One region of the Paenibacillus sp. FSL R5-0914 genome, then DNA from elsewhere that is predicted to be linked to it. Evidence: riboswitches for the same ligand, from Rfam matches in the RefSeq annotation. Region 1 holds a riboswitch; the other holds the start of a gene.
What was found. Region 1 has a riboswitch for cyclic di-GMP ahead of MKX60_RS24095 (glycosyl hydrolase). Riboswitches for the same ligand answer to the same signal wherever they lie in the genome.
Positions count from the first base shown of each region.

Region 2: it holds a riboswitch for cyclic di-GMP, as region 1 does, so the genes downstream of both, MKX60_RS30720 (DUF6612 family protein) here and MKX60_RS24095 (glycosyl hydrolase) in region 1, are expected to answer to the same signal.

Region 1 is NZ_JBBORH010000003.1:166,846-172,310, forward strand. It holds gene MKX60_RS24085 (UDP-glucose dehydrogenase family protein) at 1-428, shown strand, start outside; gene MKX60_RS24090 (sugar phosphate nucleotidyltransferase) at 1,132-2,505, shown strand; cyclic di-GMP riboswitch class I at 2,642-2,721, shown strand; gene MKX60_RS24095 (glycosyl hydrolase) at 2,734-4,284, shown strand; gene MKX60_RS24100 (glycosyl hydrolase) at 4,438-5,465, shown strand, end outside.
Region 2 is NZ_JBBORH010000005.1:81,111-86,575, forward strand. It holds gene MKX60_RS30705 (Cof-type HAD-IIB family hydrolase) at 1-27, shown strand, start outside; gene MKX60_RS30710 (DUF4179 domain-containing protein) at 181-1,794, opposite strand; gene MKX60_RS30715 (RNA polymerase sigma factor) at 1,778-2,296, opposite strand; cyclic di-GMP riboswitch class I at 2,501-2,592, shown strand; gene MKX60_RS30720 (DUF6612 family protein) at 2,710-3,558, shown strand; gene MKX60_RS30725 (CapA family protein) at 3,640-4,656, opposite strand; gene MKX60_RS30730 (FprA family A-type flavoprotein) at 4,926-5,465, shown strand, end outside.

The DNA of each region.
Region 1 (5,465 bases):
TGCGCGGTTCGACGATTGGGATTTGGGGGCTTGCTTTTAAGCCTAATACTGATGATGTCCGCGAAGCTCCAGCCAGAGAGATTGTTGAGGCACTGGTGGCTGAAGGGGCAACAGTCAAGCTATATGATCCAATCGCAGCTACAAATTTCAGACAGCAATACGATCATCCGCAGCTTCGCTGGTGCAATCTGCCAGAGGAGGCGGCTGAGGGCAGCGATGCCGTATGCCTCTTGACCGATTGGAGCCTACTGAAGGACATTGATCTGCATCAGCTGGCGAAAAGCATGCGCAATGGGGTGCTGATCGATGGACGCAACGTGTATTCCAAGGAGCAAATCGAGGGTACCGGCCTCGTTTATCATTCTGTCGGCCGCCCGCAGATGGGTGGATTGAGCGGTTATTCTGCTAGTGTGGCTGGAGCGGTTTAATCATTTGTGTTAAGTGTCAGTCGCAACTGCGGTGAATGTTTGGACTTCCAGCCGCTGTTGTTTCCAGATTTCTTGATTTATACCGCTTAATAGCGGATGAAATCCGGAAAAGCTTATGCTTACGAAGTGAGCTTTCCTACGGAAAGCTTTTAGGCGGACGCTATCGCTCTTACAGTTCCAAAATTCCCCCCCCGTCACTCCGTTCCCTTATCATAAGTTTTAAGCAATTTATAAAGTTAGAGTACTCTGATTGTTTATCGCAGTAGCAGATAACCTTGTTGTTGTAGTAGTACTTGCGTTGGCTGCTGCCTCCATAGGAGCAGAAGCAAATCTTTAGAAAAACGTGCTGCCTTCCGGCTGGTACAGCCCGGTGCAGTACGGTTCAAGCATTTAGAGGAAGTTGGTTAGGTAAAGAACGGAAAGGGAATTTGGAACTGTAGAAACGGAGTGTTCGCCCGAAAGATTTCCGTAGGAAAGCTAGCTTCGAAAGCATATGCTATCCTCGGATTTCTACCGCTGGCGGCGGTTCAAATCAGGAAATCTGAGGATAACAGCGATCGGAAGTCCAAAATCCCTTGGAGTGGTTCATACCTAATAAATTTTTTAAAAAATGCATCCGCTCGAACTAAGGCTAAGCGGAAGCTATACGTTTTGATAACAATTCAATTATGCTCATTTCCATATATTAAGGAGGGTTCATTCTATGAAAATGGTACTTCTATCAGGCGGTTCAGGTAAACGGTTATGGCCGTTGTCCAACGACTCACGTTCAAAGCAATTTCTAAAGGTACTTGAAAGCCCTCAAGGTGAACCAGAATCCATGGTACAACGTGTCTGGAGACAGCTGGAGGAAGCAGGGATGGCAGAATCATCTTATCTGGCCACCGGCCGCGGCCAAGTAGAAATGATACAAAGCCAACTGGGAAGTCATGTGCCGATTATCGTTGAACCGGAGCGTCGGGATACTTTTCCGGCTATCGCCTTAACAGCTACCTATCTTTATTCAGTGGCAGGTGTTTCTCCAGCAGAGACGGTAGCAATATTGCCTGTTGACCCTTATGTAGAAGCATCCTTTTTCGATACCATAGCTATGCTTGAGGGGACCATGCTGGAAAGTGGAGCAAATCTGGCACTAATGGGTGTTGTTCCTGAACATGCCTCAGAGAAATACGGATATATTATTCCTACCACCGAAGAGGCGGGGGGAAATGGTTTTATGAAGGTGAGTCACTTTCAAGAGAAACCAGACCGTATACAAGCAGAACAGCTCATCGAGCAAAATGCATTGTGGAATTGTGGAGTGTTTGCCTTCCGCTTAGGGTACTTGTTAGATATTTTGCAGCGTAAAGGGTTGCCTTTAGGATATGAAGAATTGCAGAAGCAATATAAGCTATTGTCTTCCATCAGCTTTGATTATGAAGTGGTAGAGAAAGAAGAACATATTGTAGTACAGCCGTATGATGGATTCTGGAAGGATCTTGGAACGTGGAATACGCTGACAGAGGAAATGAGCAGCAAGCATGTAGGAAAAGGTTTTGTAACGGCGGATTCTGAGGGGACTTGCTTGATTAATGAGCTGGATATTCCGATTACGGTAATTGGTGCGAAGGATCTGATCATTGCGGCTAGCCCGGATGGGATTCTAGTTACCCATAAAGCTGAGAGCCCACGGATTAAAGAAGTGCTGAAGACCTTTGAACAAAGACCGATGTACGAGGAACGCCGCTGGGGCCATTACAAAGTTATTGATTATGTGAAATATGATGAAGGCAATGAAGTGCTGACCAAACGGATTTTTATATCCGAGGGGAATAATATCAGCTATCAATTACATCGCAAGCGTAGTGAAATTTGGACAATCGTCAGCGGCGAAGCAAGTATTGTGCTGAATGAGAAAAAACATAATGTGAAGGCTGGGGACGTGGTACGTATACCGGAAGGAACGAAGCACGCGATCCTTGCTTTGACGGATGTCGAGTTTATAGAGGTACAGACGGGTTCTGAATTAGTAGAAGAAGATAACATTCGTATTACTTTAGACTGGAATGATATAGAACTACAACAATTCATTTCATAGGTCTAACCTATCTATTTAACCAATCCAAAATTTCTTGAAACAGGTAAATTGACTCAATTATCAAAAAAAGTCATAAAAACACTAAATATATCATTAATTGTCGTCGATACTTACGGTAAGAGAGATTATTTCTCTTAAATTGAAAAGGCAAACCTATCGAAAGGTAGGGACGCAAAGCTATAGGGCCTTCGAAAGAGTGGCAGCCTGGCTACCGAAAGGGAGATTATTTTGAAAGCTTACCGTACGTATCGATTATTTGGCGCATTTCTGTCACTCGTCTTGTTTCTGACTGCACTTCCGCTTACTGTTGGAATTTCGCCGTCTGTTGTCATAGCTGCTTCAAATTCTGGAACGCCAGTTACCCCAGGAGCCTCACCTGAAGCCGTAAAGCTGCTTAACTATTTTTACTCGATCTCAGGAAAAGGTATTATTGCTGGTCAACATGACTATTTAGAAAGTCCAGATGAAATTAACAATATGCTGAAGGGAACCAGCGGACAATATGCCGCTCTTCACGGTTATGAACTGGGCGCGATCAGCGGTCAGTCAGAAGGAACGATGGCCTGGCAGCGTCAAAATGTGGTGAACAGCGCGATCAACTGGAATAAAGCGGGCGGGATCGTAGCTATGACTTTTCATGCTAACCTGCCGGGCACCTCTTATGACTGGGATAATGTGAAAAAAACACTTAGTCAGAATGAGTTCGATAGTTACGTTACACCAGGTACCAAGCAATATAACAGTCTGATCGCTGAACTTGATAAGGTGGCAGTCTCCCTAAAAAGCTTGCGCGATGCCAATGTTCCGGTGCTTTGGAGACCCTATCATGAAATGAACGGGAACTGGTTCTGGTGGGGGAAGAAAAATAACTTTTCTAAACTTTGGAATATTATGTATGACCGTTTTGTTAACGTTCATAAATTAAATAATTTGTTATGGGTATGGAGTCCGAATGCTCCCAATGTTTGGTCAGATCCTTATGCGCTAACTTATCCAGGTGCTGATAAAGTAGATATTCTGGCAGCAGATATATACGAAAATGATTACCAGCAAAAATACTATGACAGCTTGTTGAGTCTAGCCGCAGGCAAACCGATTGCGATCGGGGAGAATGGTGAAATGCCTAATCTGGAGAAGCTTCAGCAATCACAAAGTAAATGGACGTATATGATGAGCTGGGGAAAAATGCTTTACGAGAATAACAGTGCAGATACAATTAGAACATTTATGAATAGCAACTATACCCTGACCAGAGATAAATTAAATACTGGTCTGGCACCGACACCTAGTGCTGCACCAGCGCCGGCACCTCCCGAAGAAGATGGTGAGGCAGCCATTCCTCTTGCGAAGGGGCTTGCAGGAGAATATTACAACAACATACAGCTATCGGGAACAGCAGCTCTTACTAGAACTGATGCAATTATCGACTTCAATTGGCGGCAAGGATCGCCGGATGCCGCCCTTGGGATTGATCGTTTCTCCATACGTTGGAGTGGTAAAATTAAGCCATTATATGATGAGCAATATACATTTTACACTACCTCAGATGATGGCATCCGTGTGTGGGTGAATGGGCAATCCGTGATTGATAGTTGGACTAAGCAAAGTGGTACTGAACGTAAGGGTAATATAACGCTGAAGGCTGGCCAGCTATATGATGTCAAGGTGGAGTATTACGAAAATGAAGGCGATGCGAGAGTCCGCTTGATGTGGGAAAGTGCTAGTCAAGCTAAAGAGACAGTTCCAGCAAGTGCACTTTATCTTCCGGATGTCTCCTGATTGATGAAAATTACAGGTCGATCCTTAGTGGCTCTGCGTTATTGCAGAGCTACTAAGCTATAGTCCTCATTAGGTCAGAAGACGATTGTCCGATAACAGGTATGTTTATTTAGCACCTGTGGAGGCAGTACAGCTACCGAAAGGAGGATTTATTTGCGTAAATATTATAAGCAAAACAGATTGTTGTTTACTATATTACCGGTGTTTATTATTTTTTCCTTGCTGCCTTGGGGAGAGGTTAAGGGTCTTCCGAAGGCTATGAGTGTTTCTTCCGCTCTTCCTCCGGCTATACCAAGCAATCCATCAGCTTCTGAAGAAGCCAAGCAACTGCTGAGTAATTTGGTGAATCTACGTGGCAAAGGAATCCTGTCTGGCCAGCATGATTATCTAGAAAGTCCAGATGAACTGGTTCATAAGCTGAAGAATACATCGGGACAAAATGCCGTTCTACATGGTTATGAATTGGGGGCAATTAATAATCAACCCGAAGGGACGATCGCAGAACAGCGACAAGCTGTTATAGACAGTGCAATGGAGTGGCATCAAGAGGGTGGCATTGTAGCCATGACATTCCATCAGAGTTTGCCGGGGACTTCTCCGGAGTGGTCCAATGTAAACAGAAGTCTCAGTCAAGAGAAGTTTAATACTTATGTTACGCCTGGGACGGCTCAGTATAAGAGTCTAATCTCTGATCTAGACGAGATCGCTGGCTATTTGGGACAGCTGCGTGATGCCGGAGTTCCAGTTTTATGGCGACCTTACCATGAAATGAACGGCGGTTGGTTTTGGTGGGGGAAAAAGGACAATTTTTCAGCGCTTTGGAATATTGTCTATGATCGTTTTGTAAATACACATCAACTGAATAATCTACTGTGGGTGTGGAATCCGAATGCGCCGAATGAATGGGCAGATCCTTATGCTGCATATTATCCCGGTGCGGATAAACTCGATGTTCTGGCTGTGGATATCTACAATAACGATTATAAGCAGTCCTACTATGAGGATCTGCTCGCACTTGCTGATGGTAAACCTATCGGAATCGGGGAGAGTGGACAGCTGCCGAACCCGGAAGTATTAACCGAGAAACAAAATAAATGGGTCTATATGATGACCTGGGGAAAATTACTGACAGAAAATAATACGCTACAGTCAATTAAAAGCTTTATGAATGACTCGTTTAT
Region 2 (5,465 bases), on a different contig from region 1:
GCGCTCGTTAAATATTGTTTATCCTAATAATGGAAAGCATAAGGCGGACTTGAGTCCGTTCTATGCTTTTTTTGTTATGAAGGAAATAAAAGAGATACATAACAGAATTGATTCTATCCAAAAAATAACCCGCCCTTAGGATTAACTAAAAAGGGCGGGACAATAGATTAACTTCCTGTATTAAAGTTTAATTTCCTCGTTCCGGCTAGGAGCGCTATATTTATAGATACCAGGGTTCAGTTCGATTTTTTCGTCGAAAGGAATATCTTTGTAGCTATCAATATTAGTTCCTGTAGATATCATGCCCTTAGGTGTAATTTCAGGCACCACTTCTTTGCCATTAATCCGTAACGTAGTTTGGTTAACGCTTTTGAAGTGAGGAGATTTGGATGATGATTCAACAATCAAATTTTCGCCTTCAGTATAGTACGTGAATTCAATGTCTAATCCATCGACATCAAGTGAAGTGAACTGTTTTTCTTCTTTAGGTTTGTTTATTGTGATCCAATTCTTACTGGTATCACGTTTCTCAATGACAGCATCCTTTAATATAAGTTTCATTGGAACATCGGACCAGTTGTTATACCATTCCGGAGATTCAAATTGAAATAAATGCTGGTAGCTTTCGGAATGATCTCCTTTCAAATTCCAACCCCCAGTGATTGTTTTATCACCTATAACCAACTGAGCGGTATTATAGTGGACAATTCCTTTTTTAAGCGAATCATTTTCATCTATTAGAATTTGGATATCCAAAGGGGTAACCACTAGCTGATCTAAGGTTATACCGGTCTTTTCTTGAAATTCAGGACTGTTATACAGTTTCTTAGTGTAAATCGCCTCACTTGCTTTTTGTCCATCTGCTTTAAAATCGAACTTCCATGTACCTGAAATACGTTTCGCTTCTTCAATGTAACTAAAATGAAGACTAGCTTCCTTCCAATCTGATTCAGTTATATTGAAAACCTGTTCAATAAATAAATCCGATCCTTCGTTAGGCATGATGGTTGGAATTGCCTCATTCTCTTGACCTGCAGTACTAACTACCAAATGTGGGTTACCCCGTCCTAAGTCAGATGGTGATGCAGCGACTTTGTAACGGATAATGGTTTGATTGGAAACATGTCGAACGGATTCGATTTGAATGCTTGGATATTGCTTAACTCCAGTATCGATTGTATCCCCTGCTTGATGATTAGATTGTAAGGGAATATTCTGATTACGGTAAAAAATGAGATTCCGTGCTTCAAACTTGTAGTCCTTTTTATCATCCTTTAATGTATCAGGTGTCTCATATACTCCAATGAGTTTCTGGCTTTCAGGATCGTATTCTAAATAACCGTATACCTTTGCCTTGGCACCGGATTCACTAGTCATGGTGTTTTCCTCTGTAGCAAATCCAGTATATTGGGATAGATCAGATTTAGTATCAAGTGATAACAGCATTTTCATTTTTTCTCCGTCAGTTACAACACCGTTCAAATTCATTGTTACTCCTGAACTGGAAGCTTGAAGATTATACTGTTGACCGATGCCGTTATTTAATGCATTGCTCACACTTCGCCCACCAATTTTATCCCAATTAATCGTCATACTAGCGAATACAGGAATGGCGACAAGTAAGAGGCAAGAGAAGACGATGCTGATAGGAACAACCTTTTTATTAGGCCTAGGAGTATTCTGGGAGGCATTCAGATTTCTTTGACGTTTATATGCTTCTTGTTCAATGGTAGTCCACATCAAATCATAATCCGGTCGGGGAATATGTCTATCTTTTTCAATATACAGATTCATTACTACTCAGCTCCTTTAGTTGAGTTCCACCCATTCTATTTAGTATTTTAAGTCCCTTGTTCAGTCTGGATTTTACAGTTCCTTCGGGTATGCTCATAACTTTAGAGATCTCGGGTACAGTCAATTCGTTTATAAAACGAAGGACTACTACCATTCTGATTTTGTCGGGAAGCTGACTGTATAACCCTTGTAATTCTTTTTTAGTTTCCTGTCGATCCAACCGTTTTTCTACAGGGTTTGATTCCTCAGACCTGGATAGTAAATAATTACGTACTTCTTTCATCCACCCCGTCTTACGCCTTTTAATCACACTGTGGCACTCATTCGAAGCAATTCGTAAAATCCAAGATTTCAAGTTTCTTACCTTAGACTTATCCGCTAAGATAACCTTTACAAATACCTCTTGGCAAATATCCTCTGCATCTGCCTGATTTTTCATTAAGTAGTAACAAAAATAATATACTTGTTCTTTATAGAGCTCGAAAATTTCTCGGTCACACATTTTGCTGCACCCCCTGTCTTTGCTGTTCTCATTAATAAGACTTATAAGCGTATGTAATCGTTCATTTTTCATTTTGAGTGAAGTATTTCTTCTGAGCATCATAGCGAATTTGAATGGAAGATAAGTCGTTTACAGGTAATTATAACCATGATAAAATTAGCGGTGGGACATGCGTCCGTAAGCTAATTAAAACTAATTGAATGTCCGCGTTAAAGGTAAAATCATCGAAAGATGATGACACAAAGCCATGGGTCTAAAGCCTTTCTACAGAAGGAAATGATCGCCAGGCCGCCATAGGGATGTCTTATGAAGCATAAAGGATAGCTCTAAGAATATGTAGTCTATTTTGAGCTCTTTTATTATTTCGATCTATACGGCGTTACATTATCGCAAGGGGCTGAAAGGGGAAGTACATGAAAAGTTTTTTCAAAACAATAGGCACTAGTTTGGCAGTAGGTGCTTTATTGCTGTCCGGAACGATCGGATGGATGTCTAATCCTGAAGTCGTGTCTGCAGCTACCACAACAGCAGTAACCGCGGATCAAATGATTAGCAAAGTAACGGCGGCCTCTAAAGCAATAAAGAATTTTCACTTAGATGTGATCAAAAAACAGGATATTCAGAGCGGTGGGGTACGTATCAGCAACACTAACACACTGAAGCTGGATATTAATCGACTGCCGAATTTTGCTGCAGCTGGCACCGTTGATAGTAGTCTTTTAGAAACATCGTACAGTCTATATGCCAATGACAAGGAGTTTTACTATCTTGTAGACGGAAGTGAACTGATCGATGAATCTGAAGATGAAGGTTACGACGATGACGGTGAGCCAATCGATCCTGATGCGCAGTATTGGATTGGACTGGAGAAGATGGAGTGGGATTCTTTTTATTCTAAAGGTCAATACGATCCTGTTTCCATGCTTGATTCGGTAAAAAATTATAAAAAATCTATGAAAGTCAGCACTGCCGGTGCTCAGACCGTCCTGCAGTTCACGGTAACCGATCCGACAGCAGCTAAGGGAATAATCAAACTCTATGACCAGGAGAACCTCTGGGATGGTGAGACTGTTCAACCTAAAAGCGTAACTTGGAAATTATTCGTCAATACTAAGACCTGGCAAACGGAAAAGCTGACAGTCGATCTGAGTTATGTACTGACAAGTGACGGAGAAAAAGATACATACAACACGAAAATCGAAGCTAAATATTCCAAGAATAACAAAGGTACAACCATTGTAAAACCGGCCGAACTAGAATAATAAGGTCGATTTCATATTGAGCAAAAAGCGCTGTTCTGTAGAACAGCGCTTTTTGCTGTATTCTCTATTTTAATAACGTTTCTATTCCTTCTTTAAGATTGTTGTCGTATGTTTCAACATTCGATTCATGAGATTTCGCCGCTCTGTTTTTATGTCGGTGGCGCTTCTCTTTAATGCGTCGCGGATGGGGATGATCTCTGTAATTTTCCTGCCGCTTTTTATTCTTCGATCTACACAAGTCGGGATGTAACCTACGTTAGTTATACTCGTGTGTCCTTTTTCATCCTTCTTTATTTTAAGCGTAAGAATGATACCGCTTTGTGTATAAGGAATATTCATTAGTTTAGTCGAAACAAAATTCCCCAATGAGTAAATAACGAATTGTTTTTTTCCACGAAGCGCTAACGGTTGAAGAACATGTGGGTGAGACCCCAGTATGATGTCGGCGCCATTTTTAAAGAAGAGATTGACCAGCTCTTTTTGCCTCTTGTTTGGAGTGTAACGATATTCGCTTCCGAAATGCAGATAAAGCAAGACTAGATCGACTTTCTTTTTTAAATCTCGAATCTCCCGAATGATCTTGGGCGTAGATATCCGGTTAACCAGCCATGGCTTACTCACTGGTACAGGAATTCGGTTGGTTCCTGCTGTGTAGGAGAGGATGCCAATCGTAATTCCTTTGACGTTTTTAATAAGCGTTCTCTTGGATTCTTCTAATGATTTAGCTGTTCCCGTGTGGTCGATTCCATTACGGTCCAGAACTCGTAACGTCCGAACCAGACCCGGGGCACCATAATCCATGCAATGATTGTTGGCCGTTACTAATACGTCGAATCCGGCTTCCTTAAGTGCAGGGGCCAGTTCGTCTGGACATTTGAATATCGGACCGCCTGATCGGGGACTTTTCCGGCATTCGGGGCCACTTCCAGCAAAGGTGGTTTCGAGATTGCCAATCGTCAAATCAGCCTGTTTCAGATAAGGAGCTACTTTTGCAAACAGGGGGCTGAACGAATAGGTTCCGTCAGGCTGTTTAGCATCCGAAATAATATAACGTTTGACCATTAGATCTCCCACAGCAGCTATTTGTATTTCAGTCATGGATATCCACCTTTTTATTATTTTCATTAGGATATGGCATAAAGTTGTTATGGGTTATTCTTTCTTTAAGGCGAAGTGCAAACATTTGTGTGGCTTTTTATTTAAAATGTGACCCAACGCATAATCACTTTATTTAGATCGTCTAAATTTAAGGTGTTCATTTTTTTCAAACTTTCATAATTTGATTCAAATCCTCTTTTTTGTTTGGCAGCCATAATAAAATAAGGTTGTTGATAAACATTATCAATCAAACATTGGAGGTTAAAGAAATGAGTACACAATTCAAAAAAATCGCCGAGGATACTTACTGGATAGGCAAAATCGATAACCGCCAGGTTCCATTTCACCGCCTGATTCTGGCAAAAGGAACTACCTATAATTCTTATTTATTAAAAACAGGTAAACCAACTGTCATTGATACCGTAGATATGGAATTCGGACGTGAATATGCCGAGTGTCTGGGTGAAATGATTGATCTTCTAGATATCCATTACATTGTAATTAATCATACAGAGCCTGATCACTCTGGTGGACTGGCAGCTCTCGCTGCCAAGGCTGCAAATGCTACGATCGTATGCACCGAGATTGCTGTTCCCGAATTGCAGGAAATGTACAAGCTTCATAGCCGGAACTTCCTGGTGGTTAAAGACGGAGATAAGCTGGATATTGGCGGGAAAACGCTGCTGTTTAAAGAAACACCGTATCTCCATACCGCAGAAACGATGATCACCTATTGTATCGAAGATCAAATCTTATTTCCTTGTGATATTTTCAGCACGCATGTTGCGGTGGAGAATCTATTCAGCGAT